3 regions of the Herminiimonas aquatilis genome follow, and region 1 is predicted to be linked to each of the others. Evidence: riboswitches for the same ligand, from Rfam matches in the RefSeq annotation. Region 1 holds a riboswitch; each other region holds the start of a gene.

Region 1 (4,921 bases):
TTGTCCGAGTTGCGCTATCGCGAAGGTGCGGATGACTTGAACAGCTTGCTCGATGCACAGCGGACCTTGTTCACGGCTGAGGATAGATTAACGCAACTGAAGTTGCTGCGCCTGACCGGCACCACCGATGTCTTCAAGGCGCTCGGCGGCGGTTGGAACAAGTCCCAGGTCGAAGCGCGATAGTTGACTGCGGTTGATGCAGCATGCCATCAACCGTTCGCCCGAGGTTCGTTACGCGGATTGCACAGCAGGTGCGCGTGTAATCCGATACATGGTTCCCAGCAGCAGCGTGATGGCCAGACTAGGAAGCGCAGAACCGACTTGCGGCCACAGCATAGGGCAGATGTGGAAGGCTGTGATGCCGATTAACCAGATCGCAACCGGCACGATATTCACGGCTTTATCGGTTGCGCGTCCCTGTTTCGCCAATTGCGAAATGACCACGCCGAACAAGGGGACGAATACCGAACTGAGTGTCAGCAAAAACGGTTCCAGTCCGTGCATCGGCAGTATCAGTGCACAGCCGGTAGCGACCAACGCAAGTGCAATTCCCCAAAAGCGTATTGTGAATTTTCCATTCAGAAAGTTGAGCGAAACCGAACCGGAATACACATCGCCGTAGGCGTTATCCATTTCATCAATCAGTATCAACCCCAACGCAATCAAACCGCCTTGCGCCAATAATAAAGTCGTCATCAGGTCTGCGCCCGGGTTGGATGTGCTGACGATCAATACACCGAGCGCATGGCACCATATATTCGCTATGGCAAAACCCAGCCACGTGCCGCGGAAGGTGCTTGCTCCTGCCTTGCCGTAACGGGCAAAATCGGCGACCAGCGGCAACCACGAAACCGGCATCGCCATCACCAGATCTATGCCCGCGAGTGTGCTCATGGAACCATCGCCAGCCCTGTTCCAGATCGCATCCAGACCTTGTGCCTGTGCTTTCAGGAAGAATTGGTAGGTGAGCCAGATCAGCGACAGGATAACCAGTGGCAGGCCGTAGCGACCTACAAAGCGCCGGACTAGGCCGATCATGGAGCCGGTAGCGAGTGCTACCAGTAACAAGCCCCAGAAAATTGCCGTGATATAGGGAATCCACGCGGCATCGATGCCGGTAGTACCTTTAATCAGTGCTGTCGTACCGTCGCGCATGACGACCAGTTCAAATGCAGACCAGCCTATCAATTGAATGATATTCAGGATGACAGGCAATTTTGCGAAAGAGGTGCCAAGAGTCTGGCACATCAAGATCGGGCTGGACAAGCCGCGCTGGAATCCGATGTACGCGACCCAGCCGAGCAGCGCAGCACCCAATAGCGAACCTGCAATGATCGCAAACAATGCAGTTTGTGTACCGAGCGCAGTGCCAAGGAAGGCGCCGATCTGCATGACAAGCAAGCCAACGCCCAGGCTGAACCAAAGCGCAGCGTGATCGCGGAACGAGAATACCCGTTCTGCAGCCGGAATCGCTATGAAGGCGGTATTGCTTGCTGCAACGGGATTGTTTGTTAATGCCATCATCTTCTTTCAAAAGGATGGCAGGTCAGCCGGTTCTGCGCCGTGGAGGACGGCGATTGATCGCATGCTTTCCTGCGCGAGGATTACCTCAATCAGGTTCAACGGGTATCTCTCACCCGCGCATGTTTTTCCGCGCAGGACCCCGAGCCAGGTATTTCAAAACTGGGCGCTACTTTGATCTAAAAATTAATTATAGGCAAGCCATACGTGGCTATAACTGCTATCTGCCACGTCATGGATCAGATGAAAGGATTCTTGGAAAGGAAGGAAAGAGTCGGGCTGCACAATGAAGCAGGGAGGGGGAGCAGCCCGACGGAAATACGAAGTACTGTATAAAAAAACAGTATAAGGCTACCGTCTTTAAAAGTCACGTGTTAATGTTGCTGTCGGAATTGCTGGCTCATGAAGCCGCTTTAAATAAGGACAGGAAGAAAAACGCCCCGCTGAAAGCGAGGCGTGGGCAGGTGATACCACAGTCAAGTTCTTGATTACAGGCCCAGACGCTTAGTCGCTTCATCCATCACTTGCGTATTCCAGGGAACAAAGCCGGTCATGCCTATTTTGGACAATGCATTTTTACCAGCTTCATTTTCAGACAAGTTGAGCAACAGGTTTTTGAGTTTTTCTCTATCGGATTCGCTGAGCTTCTTCGATGCGAGGAATTGTTTTACTGGAATCGGTTTAGTTTCAGCCAGGACGCGCCCACCTTTGGCGACCCATGCTTTTGCGACTGCTGCAGACCCAGTGACACCAGCCTCAACAAAACCGTTTTCGATCATGAACGGCACTGCATCCTGATAGCGAGTGGCGGTAAAGAATTTTTCAGGTTGCTGGAAATTCAGTTCGCGCAGATTGGCAGTAAACATCACCGTGGTAATTGAATCCAGCGATGGCACACCGATTTTTTTGCCGCGCAGATCCTGCATGGTTTTCAGCGGTGATGCATTGGATACGAGTATGCGGGCACGATAATCGGTAAAGCCCTTGGCGCTGGCCAGACCTTCATAGTCATTCTTCTTGACTGCCTGCAGACCGATATGTGCCGCGTGTATGAAGGCGATGTCAAATTTGCTTTCCGCCAGGCCTTTCGCAAAGTTCGTGCTATCTACGCTTTGCAGTTTCACGTTTTGCTTGAGTTCTTTCGCAAGCAATTGCAACAGGGGCTTGTAACGTTCGCTTGCAGGGCCACCGTCCTGATATGTGACACCTTCGTTGACAGCAAGGACAAGATCTTGCGCGTAAGCAGAAGTGATGCTGGCGACCAGCAGGGTCGTTGCTAAAAGAGAGGTCAGTTTCATAAGCTGTTCTGGATGGAAAATTTCAAATATAAGCATGCCGAAAACCGGGCTCGGCGTAAGTTGGAATTTTGGGGTGAAAAAAACGCATTGCAGAAGCAATGCGTTAGGGAGGGTAAGCGCATGAGAGCGCTTGCCGATTCTTACAGGCCGAGTCTGGCCGCTGCTTCATCCATTACTTGTGCATTCCACGGCACGAAGCCGGTCATGCCGATTTTGGATAATGCATTTCTGCCGGCTTCATTTTCTGACAGGTTGAGCAACAGGCTTTTGAGTTTTTCTCTATCGGATTCGCTGAGCTTCTTCGATGCAAGGAATTGCTTGATTGGCATAGGCTTGGTTTCTGCAAGGATGCGACCGCCTTTGGCAACCCATGCCTTTGCTACGCCGGCAGAACCGGTGACTCCCGCTTCAACAAAACCGTTTTCGATCATGAATGGCACCGCATCCTGATAGCGGGTGGCGGTGAATAATTTTTCCGGTTGGGGGAAGTTCAGTTCACGCAGGTTAGCAGTAAACATGACTGTGGTAATCGACTCGACTGATGGCACTCCGATTTTTTTGCCGCGCAGATCCTGCATCGACTTAAAAGGTGAGGTGCTTGCCACCAATACACGTGCACGGTAATCGGTAAATCCTTTGGCGGTTACCAGACCTTCGTAACCATTCTTTTTGACGGCCAGCAAACCGACATGGGCCGGGTGTATGAATGCAAGATCGAACTTGCCTTCGGCCAGGCCTTTTTCAAAGACTGAATATTTGTCTACGGATTGCAATTTGATGTTCTGCTTGAGTTCTTTCGACAGCAATTGCAGCAAGGGTTTGTAGCGCTCACTAGCGGGGCCGCCGTCCTGATAAGTTACACCTTCGTTAACTGCAAGGACAAGATCTTGTGCCGCAGCGGAATTAATGCCGGCCGCCAGCAATATCATTGCCAACAAAGATGTAAATTTCATAAAGGTCGCTCCGTTTGATTATTTTTCTAGGGTAACTAATTGTAGAGGGAATGTTACATTAAGCAACCAAAAGCAAAGGAAATTTCTTGGTTCGCGTGACAAAAACGCACATTAATTTATTTGATTTATATGAATAAATAGGGTTTTCTGCCATCACTGCTGACAGCGTTTGACGGACAGTATTACGCAATGAGAATGAGTTGCAAGACGCAGGGATGACGACAGCGACAGAACGTCGATGTCATGCATTAGCTGAGGATTTTAGAATTGAAACAAAACATGGCGCAGCATACACATGCATTGCGCCATGTTTCCAAGTTGCGGTGATGCGGATTCGATCAAATTTAGTCGGTCAAATTCGTCCGGTGATCAGCATGATGAGCAGGATGACGACAAGCAAGCCGGTAATGCCGCTGGGAGCGTAACCCCAGCTCCGACTATGTCCCCAGGTTGGCAGGGCGCCGACCAGGATCAATATCAATACGATGAGCAGGATTGTTCCGATAGCCATGATTTTTCCTTGTAATAGTTATAGTGCGAGCAAGCGCTAAATCTGTTGGCGAGTTCAAGACAAGCTTGAGCGTCGTGACCTCAGCATAAGAGACCCTGCACATTCCCACTGTGCGTTGCCGTACAAACAATTCTCACAGCATGCGAGACAATCTTTACTCCATCTGATGTCCTGCTTTTGCCGTGCGTTGTGTATCAAACTTGTTGCGGCGAGCCCTCACTTCTTGAACCTCACATTGAAAGCGCGCACATCATGCAAATTCGCACATTGTTATTCGTCATCATTCTGGCCGCGATCGCGACCTTGGCTGCATTGAATTGGACCACCTTCAATACGCCGACTGACCTTTGGTTGGGAGTTGCGACCGTGCAGGCTCCGCTAGGCTTGGTCATGCTCGGGTTAACGGCCTTGCTGGCGGCATTTTTTCTGGCATTGTTTATCCAGTTGCAGTCTTACTCCTTGCTGGAATCGCGTCGCCATACCAAAGAACTGCAAGTGCAGCGTGAACGCGCCGATCAGGCCGAGGCATCGCGTTACACGGAGCTGCGTCAGTTCGTTGAATTGGAAATGCGCGCCATCGACAAGCAGAACCTGGAATTGCGCGGTACCGTGCTCGATCGTCTGGATCGCCTGGATAC
Region 2 (4,921 bases), on a different contig from region 1:
TGGCACTGCATAACTACCGAGCCGCTGCCATACGTCAGGGCGATTGATACCTGCGGCATGCACCTTGATCAGCAATTCGCCGGCTTTAGGCTCAGGCATAGGGCGCTCGCAGAGTTGCAGTACATCTGGAGGGCCGGGCTGGGTAATCTCGATCGCGCGCATGGGTATCCTTTATTGTGAAGATATTGAAGGCAGCAAGGATATTCGATAATCACGTCCTCTGCCAGAGATCGAGATGCGATAGAGTTTAAGCAACGTGACATTCATCTACGATTTTGACTGCATTTTCACTCAATCAAGCGCTGGCTTATCTTTAGCTCATCTTCTTCTTGTTTTACTTCACCACACGCCCGGCCATAGGCGACGACGGCGATGCAGAGAACCGTTTGGCAATACGGCCAGCCAGATAAGCATTGCGACCGGCATCGATACCAAGCTTCATCGCATGCGCCATACGCACAGGATCTTGCGCTCCGGCTATCGCGGTATTCATCAAGACGCCATCGCAACCCAGTTCCATCGCAATGGCTGCGTCCGATGCGGTTCCTACACCTGCATCGACGATGACCGGGACCTTGGATTGTTCAATGATCAGCGACAGATTCCATGGATTCAAAATGCCCATGCCGGAGCCGATCAGGGAGGCCAGCGGCATGATGGCGGCGCAGCCAATGTCTTCCAGCATGCGCGCTTGAATCGGATCATCGCTGCAATAGACCATCACGTCGAAACCATCCTTGACCAGCGTTTCCGCCGCTTTCAGGGTTTGCGGCATGTTGGGGAATAAAGTCTTTTCATCGCCGAGAACTTCGAGCTTGCAGAGTTTGTGACCACCGAGAATTTCACGACCAAGTTGCAGCGTATAAACCGCATCGGCGGCGTTGTAGCAGCCTGCCGAGTTTGGCAACAAAGTGAATTCAGATGGCGGCAACACATCAAGCAGGCTCGGTGCATTCGGATCTTGGCCAATGTTCACACGGCGAATCGCGACGGTCACGATTTGTGCGCCGCTGGCCAGACTGGCTTCGCGTGTTTCCGTCAAATCCTTGTATTTGCCGCTGCCGACCAGCAGACGTGAACGGTAAGTGGTGCCGGCGATGACGAAGGGTTCGTCTGTAAATGTTGCTGTGCTCATAGTGGTCCTGTTTCTGTGAGGTGAAAAGTTAACACTCACAAGGCAGCTTGTGGCTGCCTTGTGGGTACTTCAATGGTTAACCGCCACCAATTGCGCGCACCACATCAACGTGGTCGGATGACTGCAATTGTCGTTGCGACCACTGGCTGCGCGGTACGATTTGGCGATTGATTGCAACCGCGACTGCCTTGCCGGATAGCGACAAGTCGGCAATCAACTCTTCCACGTTTTGATGTGCGGTGAGTCGATGGCTAGCGCCATTGAGTTCTATCGTTATTTCCATATAGCTCGTTACTGCTTTTGATAAATTTCGGAACCGCTTTTGACAAACTCGATCGCTTTCACTTCCATCCCTGCTTTCAGGGCCTGGATTTCCGTTATGCCTTGCTTGGCTGCGTAGTCGCGCACTTCCTGCGTGATTTTCATCGAGCAGAAATGCGGGCCACACATAGAGCAGAAATGCGCGACCTTGGCGGAATCCTTGGGTAAGGTTTCATCGTGGAATTCGCGCGCCTTGTCCGGATCGAGACCGATGTTGAACTGATCATCCCAACGGAATTCAAAACGCGCTTTCGACAATGCGTTGTCACGTATCTGCGCACCGATATGACCTTTGGCCAAGTCGGCTGCATGCGCAGCAATCTTGTACGTGATAATGCCGTCCTTGACGTCAACCTTATTCGGCAAGCCGAGATGTTCTTTCGGTGTGACGTAACACAGCATCGCGGTACCGTACCAACCAATTTGCGCAGCACCGATGCCGGATGTAATGTGGTCATAGCCAGGTGCAATGTCGGTCGTCAATGGTCCCAGTGTATAGAACGGCGCTTCGTGGCACTGCTCCAATTGCAGATCCATATTTTCCTTGATCAAATGCATAGGCACGTGACCCGGACCTTCGATCATCACTTGCACGTCATGCTTCCATGCGATCTGTGTCAGTTCACCCAGCGTTTTCAGTTCACCGAGTTGCGCTTCATCGTTGGCATCGTAAATCGAACCCGGACGCAAACCGTCACCCAGCGAGAACGACACGTCGTAGGCTTTCATGATTTCGCAGATGTCTTCGAAGTGTTCATGCAGAAAGGATTCCTTGTGATGCGCGAGACACCATTTCGCCATGATCGAACCACCGCGCGAAACGATGCCGGTCAGACGTTTTGCCGTCATCGGCACGTAGCGCAACAATACCCCGGCGTGGATCGTGAAGTAGTCGACGCCCTGCTCCGCCTGCTCGATCAAGGTGTCGCGGAAGATTTCCCAGGTCAAGTCTTCAGCCTTGCCGTTGACCTTTTCCAGCGCCTGATAGATCGGCACGGTGCCGATGGGCACAGGTGAATTGCGGATGATCCATTCACGCGTTTCATGTATGTGTTTGCCGGTCGACAAATCCATCACGTTATCGCCACCCCAGCGTATTGCCCAGGTCATTTTCTCGACTTCTTCGCCTATCGACGATGTCACAGCCGAATTGCCGATGTTGGCGTTGATCTTGACCAGAAAATTACGGCCGATGATCATCGGCTCGATTTCTGGATGGTTGATATTGGCCGGAATAATGGCGCGGCCGCGCGCGATTTCACTGCGCACGAATTCGGCGGTGATCTCTTGCGGAATCGAGGCACCAAACGATTGACCCGGATGTTGACGGCCCATCAGCTCGGCGAGTTTTTCGCCTTTCGGCCCGGATTGTTTCAACTCTTCCAGATATGCGCGGCGATTCATGTTTTCGCGAATCGCAACGAATTCCATTTCAGGCGTGATAATGCCCTGACGTGCGTAATGCATCTGACTGACATTCTTGCCAGCGAGTGCGCGGCGCGGTTTGCGATGCAGGTTGAAGCGCAGTTCTGCCAATTGCGGATCGTTCAAGCGCTCGATACCGTATTCGGATGTTGGGCCGGCGAGCTCTTCCGTGTCCTTGCGCTCGAGTATCCACGGCATGCGCGGTGTATCTAGGCCGGAACGGATATCGATCTTGGCTTCAGGATCGGTGTAAGGACCGGACGTATCGTAGACATAGATCGCCGGATTTTTTTCAAAGCCGAACGATGCGGCCGTATCGGATTGCGTGATCTTGCGCATAGGCACGCGTATATCAGGACGCGAACCCTGGATATAAACTTTGCTGGAATTTGGTAATGGTTGAATCGCTGCTTCATCTACCGTGGCGGTAGCGGACAGGAATTTCGGGTTGGCATTCATTTTGGCTCCTTGGCTAACTACAAATTGGCTTGGAGCCAGCTAAGGAGGTTTCGAGAACCTGTATTGTATTCAGCTTGGTATCGACGAAAACACAATTCGAATGCCGGATGCAATACACGTTCTCGGTAGCTTCCCTTCGCTGGCATTATCCAGATCAGGTTCAAGGGTTTTTCTCACCCGGCAAATGCGGAACGCATTTGCCTAGGACCCCTAGCTTTTTACTTCTGTAACAGGTGAATCAAACTACAACGCGAGTCTATGCAATAAAACTGCATAGTCAATTGACCCGGGTCAAATTTTTACATCTGACATGTATGGCTTACTGATGTGCAACTCAACAAACCATACATGTCAGTTCTGAAAAACGGCAAATACGCCGTCGTTCAGAAACTGTGTACAACTAAGTTCTTACTGCGATTACTTAACTGTTGCGATGTGCAACAGATTGGTAGTACCTGATTCGCCGAATGGCAAACCAGCCGAGATTGCAATGTATTCGCCTTTTTTGGCAAAGCCTTCGCGCACAGCTGAGGTCAATGCTTCGCTGACCATTTCATCTACTGAATGCACGTCCTTGCCGACGATCGAATGAATGCCCCAAACCCATGCCAAACGACGCGCCGTTTTGAGTTCTGACGCGATGCTGAGAATCGAGGTATTCGGACGAACACGTGCCGCACTCATGCTGGTGCTGCCGGACTTGGTGTAAGTCACGGTGCATGCAGCCTTGAGCGCTGTCGTTGTGTCGAGCAGGGCGATGCAGATCGCATCTTCTGGCGTTGCACGTGGTGCAACTTGTTGTGCATCCAGCAGGTTGCGGTAAACCGGATCGGATTCCACTTCCTTGATGATGGCGTCCATCATTTGCACTGCACGAACAGGATTTTTACCGCTAGCGGATTCAGCCGACAACATAACAGCATCAGCGCCTTCGTAGATCGCGGTAGCGACGTCCGAAGCTTCTGCACGTGTTGGCATTGGCGACTCAGTCATCGATTCCAGCATGTGCGTAGCAACGATGGTTGGGCGGCCATATTTGCGCGAAACACGGATGATTTCTTTTTGGGCACGTGGCACTTGCGAGATCGGCAGTTCAACACCAAGATCACCGCGAGCAACCATGACGGAATCAGATGCTTTGCAGATTGCATCGATGTCCAGCATTGCGGCTGGCTTCTCGATCTTCGATTGAATCAAAGCGCGATCGCCAATGATCTTGCGTGCATCTTCAATGTCGGAAACTTGTTGCACGAACGACAGCGCAACCCAATCCACGCCCAGTGACAAAGCGAATTCCAGATCAATCAGATCTTTCGGCGTCATGGCAGGAATAGGCAAGATTGCGTCGGGGACGTTGACACCTTTGCGGTTAGAAATCTTGCCGCCGGTGGTCACACGAGTGACGATGCGTTCACCAGAGTTGCTTTCGATCGTGACACGAATTTTGCCGTCGTCGAACAGCAGGTTCTGACCAGCTGCAACAGCAGCAAACAGTTCAGGATGTGGCAAGTACACGCGCGATGCGTCGCCTGGTGTTTCGTCGCGGTCCAGCACGAATTGCGAGCCTTCCGTCAGCACTGC
Region 3 (4,921 bases), on a different contig from region 1:
TGGCGTCGCGGTCGGCATGCAGCAGGGCGGCTTGCTGCCGCTGTCGCAACACGCGATGCGTTTTTATCAGCAAATGGGTTATCACGACTATGAAGGTTTGGCGCTGTCGGCAGTTGAGCAGACACGCTTGATAGAGCGCCTCGGCGATTATCCTGCGATGCTATTGCGCAATCACGGCACGCTGATCAGCGGCCGCACGATCGCTGAAGCGTATGTGTTGATGGATACGCTGGACAAGGCGTGTGCCTTCCAGTTGAAGGCGCAGTCCGGTGGCGGCCCGCTGAATATTCCATCGCCCGCAGTCTGTGCAAAAACCTACAAGGAATTGCTGGGCGATGGTTCGCCCGAAGGCATACTCGAATGGCCTGCGTTGCTGCGCAAGCTGGATGCAGTATCGCCGTCATATCGCAACTAATTGGGTAGCCATCGCTACATGCGCGTCAGTTCAGAATTTTATTGATTAACCAAAAAGGAAAACCCATGCCAACTATCAACGTTCAATTATTCGAAGGCCGCACAGTCGAACAAAAACGCGCATTCGTCAAAGCAGTGACGGAAGCTACCGTCGCCACTCTCGGTTCAAGTGCGGAATCGGTCGATATCATCATTGAAGATGTGAAGCGCGAAAACTGGTCCACCGGCGGCAAATTGTGGTCCGACGTCTGATTCAAATCGGTAAGACGAGCTGCCGCTGTAAGCGGCAGCTCGTGATGAGTGCGCCGACGCAAGCGGCGCGCCATCCACGTAATCAATAAGCATGCAGATCACCGACTCAATTGTCATCGACGATAGCGACATCGATCTGACCGCCATTCGCGCGCAAGGCCCGGGCGGGCAAAATGTGAATAAGGTTGCGACGGCGATTCATTTGCGCTTTGATATAGGTGCGTCGTCATTGCCCGATTATCTGAAAGAGCGCTTGCTCTTGCTCAACGATCAGCGCATCACCAAAGAAGGCGTGATTGTTATCAAGGCGCAGCAAGGCCGCAGCCAGGAACAAAGCCGCGAAGAGGCATTACGACGGCTGCAGGAAATCATTGCCAGCGTGACCGTTCTGCCCAAGGCGCGACGCGCCACCAAACCTACTTACGGTTCGCAACGCAAACGCCTGGATGGAAAAAATGCACGCGGTCAGACCAAGGCCATGCGCGGCAAAGTTTCTCTGTAGTCATATTCTTTCTTCGCAACAAGCCTGTAAGTGACATAGCGCACTGACCTTTTGCCACGTCTAGACGATGCTGGCAAAATGAAAACTATGCCATCAACGTTGCAAATACGGGAGCCATCATGAACAAAGCCTTTGTGAAGGAAGGCGACGACGATCTCTTGTCACCTTTGCCGGAAATGCCGACCGGCGTACGCAATTACATTACGCACACCGGATATCAGCACATGCAAACCGAGTTGCGACATTTGCTGGACTCTCTGCACAGTGCGACATTGGCATTGGCTGATGAGCGCAGCCCGGATCTCGATTTGATAGAAGGTTCGGCCGAACAAAATATCCGTGAACTCGAACAACGTATTCACTACCTGCAAACGCGGCTGGACACGGCAGAGATAGTCAATCCCGCCGTGCATGCCGGTGAAACGCAAATATTTTTCGGCGCACGGGTGACCTATGAGAATGAACGCAAGGAATCCCAGACGGTGACAATTGTCGGTCTCGATGAGCTGGATCCTGATCAAGGCAAGATCAGTTGGTTATCCCCGGTTGCGCAAGCGCTGCTGAATGCATTTGAGGGTGATAGCGTGGTTTTGAAAAGTCCAGCCGGTGATGAAAAATTACACATATCGACGGTGCTTTATCCATCCCAGGTTGAACTGGATGCAGATGCCGCAGGTCCTACTAATAACGGGCTTGAATAAAGTCGGCTGTATAAGGCGACTTTATATGACAGCGTTGAGAAACGTCACGTGTAATTCATCACGTTGTAAATATTCAAGCAGGCAAGCACTTCGCGCAAGCTATTGCAGCGATACAAACAAGGAGTTCCACATGGCAGATAACAAATCCGGTAATAAATCCAGAGAGCCTATCGACGCATCCGACAATACAAAAAAGCGCGGCTCTGACTGGCATGAAGAAAAGTTGTTGGACGAAGCCCTGGATGAAACCTTCCCGGCCAGCGACCCGGTAGCAGAAGTCCCTTTGGCCACTGAAAAATCGGGACACAAATCTGTACAACAAATTGCCAAGGAAGAGCTGCTGGACGTCGGCATCGAGATGACCTTTCCGGCCAGTGATCCGGTTTCGGTGTCCTCGGGCATTACGCGTATCGAGCGCTCGCCGGATTCAGTTGATGCACATGACGATCATCAAAACAGCAATGAAGTCAGCGAAAATGAAAAAGCCGCGAAAAAATCCGGCAAATGAGTTCGGTCGGCAGCATTAACAAGCACACGCGCAACATGGGCTCTCCCTGCGCGTTAATGTTGTGAATGAAAGTAATTTCTCACATGCGCGCCCTTCTATTTACTGTTGAATAGTACGCTCGCGCTGCGTTGGATAATTCCAACACAGCGCGGGCGGTTGCCATGCTTAAATTGACCTTGGTTAAGATCGGCGATATTTACTGCAACTTTCGGTAAAAATGCTGTTTCGGGCGCTACTTTTTCCATGTTAGTATCCGCTCCACGCTAGGGGTCCTGAAGACAAACGTCTTCGGGTGAGATGAAACCCTTGAACCTGACCTGGATAATGCCAGCGTAGGGAAGCGCAAAGCCACTCAAGGTATTCCCCCAGAGACTCTTTGTTCGTTCCTTCGCCTGCTTGTCCATAACGCGATTGAGTGAGCAAACTATGTCCGCATTTCCTTCCCGTCACAAACTGATCACATTGGCCGTTGCCTGCGCGTGTGCGCCCGCCGCCTTTGCGCAGACTGCCGACAAATCTGATAACGTCTTGCCTGAGGTTGTCGTGACATCGGCACCGGCCGACGGCATCGCCCGCAATGCCAGTATCGGCGGCTTTTCCGAAGCGCCATTGCGCGAAACGCCGGCTTCCATCAGCGTCATCACCAGCGAACAGATGCAGGAACGCAGCATTCGCACCGCGACCGATGCGGTCAAATACGATGCCAGCGTGCAAAACTCATACAACGCCGTTGGTTTGTCGGACTGGTTTGCAATCCGCGGCTTTACGCTCGACATGGGGAGCAACTACCGTAAGGATGGGATGGTGATCCTTGCGCACTCGTCGATTCCGATGGAAAACAAGGAGCGGTTGGAAATCCTCAAAGGTTTGGCCGGTCTGCAAGCAGGCATCGCCTCTTCTGGCGGCATTCTGAATTACGTCACCAAGCGTCCAACCAATACGCCTTTGCGTTCAGTAACGTTTGAAGTGCGCGAGCGTGGCTCTATTTACGGCGCGATTGATCTTGGCGGCCGTTCAGACAATGGCGTATTTGGATATCGCATCAATGCGGCGGCAGAAGATACCAAGTCGTATGTGCAGGGATCGAATGGCGATCGCAAATTTGTTTCCGGCGCCTTTGACTGGCGCCTGAGTTCGCGTGCGTTGCTGTCTATCGATATGGATTATCAGCACAAGTCGCAGCTGACGGTACCGGGTTTTCAATTGCTCGGACTGGATCAGCGTCTTCCAACCGGCGTGAGCGGTAAGACCATGTTGAACAATCAAACCTGGAGTTTGCCGGTAACCGATGACACCAATAATCTGGGTGTCAAATTCGAGTACGAGTTGAATGACAACTGGCGTACTACTTTACAGGCAAATAAATTCGAATTGCGTCGCGATGATGCGGTTGCTTTGTCGTCGGGGTGCCCAGCCGAAAACCTCACTTTCGGCTACTGTTCAAACGGTGACTTTGGACTGTACGATCTGCGCAGAGATAATGACAAACGTTCTGTCATGACGACGCAGGCGATGCTGCAAGGAAAATTTGCGACGGGAAGTGTTAACCATGAATTGGCAACCGGTTTGTCGACATTGAACAGAAGAGATAATTTTGCCGATTATTTATTCAATCCGACAGTCGGAGATTTGCCGGGCAACATCTACACGACTCCACAAAGAGACTTGGTTTTGCAGCCTACCAATCCGGTAGGGCTGCGGCGCAAAGAAGAAGAACAATCCTTCTTTGTTCAAGATGTGATGGCATTGAATGAACAGTTCAAATTACATGCGGGTGTGCGTTACACAAAGCTGAAACGCGTCCAATTCAATGCAAGTGGCGGCGTGATACGCACCAATGATGATGACTATGTTTTGCCAAATGTCGCATTAGTCTATAGCCCGAACAAAGCCCTTTCGTTCTATGCATCAGCTTCGCAAGGACTGGAGCCCGGTGGTGAAATTCCATCTGGCCTGACAAATTCTGAATCAGTGTTGGATCCATATAAATCGAAACAGCTTGAGCTCGGCGTGAAGGCAGATATCACTCCTGACCTGAGTGTTTCCGCTGCATTGTTCCAGATCAAACGTCATAACGAATACGTGAAGGCGTCCAGTGCTTTGGCCACCGCAACGGTTGATTCGTACGTAACGGCCGGCGAGCAAGTCAATCGCGGCATTGAACTTGCTGCACAAGGCCGTGCAACGCGTGACTTGATGCTGGGTGCCAGCTTTGTCGCATTGGAGGCCAAGGCGGAAGGTACTGGTGACGCTACTATAGAAGGCAAGCGCGTTGGTAATGTGCCGAAATTCAAATCAGCGGTTTATATGGACTATGCTTTGCCGCAAATGCCAGCGGTAAAACTGAACGCAACATGGATATATTCGACCAGCAAGATATTTGCACCGAATAGCCAGATTGCATCGCTGAACAAAAAAGTTGACGGCTATCATGTGCTGAATCTGGGCGCGCGCTACGCTACCAAGTTCGGCAATACGGCAACGACTATCCGCTTCGGGGTTGATAACGTCTTCAACAAATTCTATTGGGGTGATACGTCGAAC

Evidence for each region. A riboswitch is a leader RNA that binds a small molecule or an ion and turns the genes downstream of it on or off. The one in region 1 is predicted to bind thiamine pyrophosphate.
Region 2: it holds a riboswitch for thiamine pyrophosphate, as region 1 does, so the genes downstream of both, thiC (phosphomethylpyrimidine synthase ThiC) here and ACFQO0_RS15500 (purine-cytosine permease family protein) in region 1, are expected to answer to the same signal.
Region 3: it holds a riboswitch for thiamine pyrophosphate, as region 1 does, so the genes downstream of both, ACFQO0_RS06215 (TonB-dependent siderophore receptor) here and ACFQO0_RS15500 (purine-cytosine permease family protein) in region 1, are expected to answer to the same signal.

The regions. Positions count from the first base shown of each region.
Region 1 is NZ_JBHTCC010000004.1:178,434-183,354, reverse strand. Features, by position in the region: gene ACFQO0_RS15505 (efflux transporter outer membrane subunit) at 1-183, shown strand, start outside; gene ACFQO0_RS15500 (purine-cytosine permease family protein) at 232-1,521, opposite strand; TPP riboswitch at 1,574-1,676, opposite strand; gene ACFQO0_RS15495 (phosphate/phosphite/phosphonate ABC transporter substrate-binding protein) at 2,010-2,819, opposite strand; gene ACFQO0_RS15490 (phosphate/phosphite/phosphonate ABC transporter substrate-binding protein) at 2,960-3,772, opposite strand; gene ACFQO0_RS15485 (DUF3309 family protein) at 4,125-4,283, opposite strand; gene ACFQO0_RS15480 (LapA family protein) at 4,536-4,921, shown strand, end outside.
Region 2 is NZ_JBHTCC010000001.1:1,010,835-1,015,755, forward strand. Features, by position in the region: gene ACFQO0_RS04600 (NAD(P)H-quinone oxidoreductase) at 1-162, opposite strand, end outside; gene ACFQO0_RS04605 (thiazole synthase) at 335-1,135, opposite strand; gene thiS (sulfur carrier protein ThiS) at 1,212-1,418, opposite strand; gene thiC (phosphomethylpyrimidine synthase ThiC) at 1,427-3,340, opposite strand; TPP riboswitch at 3,455-3,562, opposite strand; gene pyk (pyruvate kinase) at 3,758-4,921, opposite strand, start outside.
Region 3 is NZ_JBHTCC010000001.1:1,348,057-1,352,977, reverse strand. Features, by position in the region: gene ACFQO0_RS06245 (class II aldolase/adducin family protein) at 1-415, shown strand, start outside; gene ACFQO0_RS06240 (4-oxalocrotonate tautomerase) at 460-666, shown strand; gene arfB (alternative ribosome rescue aminoacyl-tRNA hydrolase ArfB) at 758-1,168, shown strand; gene ACFQO0_RS06230 (GreA/GreB family elongation factor) at 1,288-1,869, shown strand; gene ACFQO0_RS06225 (hypothetical protein) at 2,000-2,377, shown strand; gene ACFQO0_RS06220 (hypothetical protein) at 2,473-2,622, opposite strand; TPP riboswitch at 2,633-2,733, shown strand; gene ACFQO0_RS06215 (TonB-dependent siderophore receptor) at 2,804-4,921, shown strand, end outside.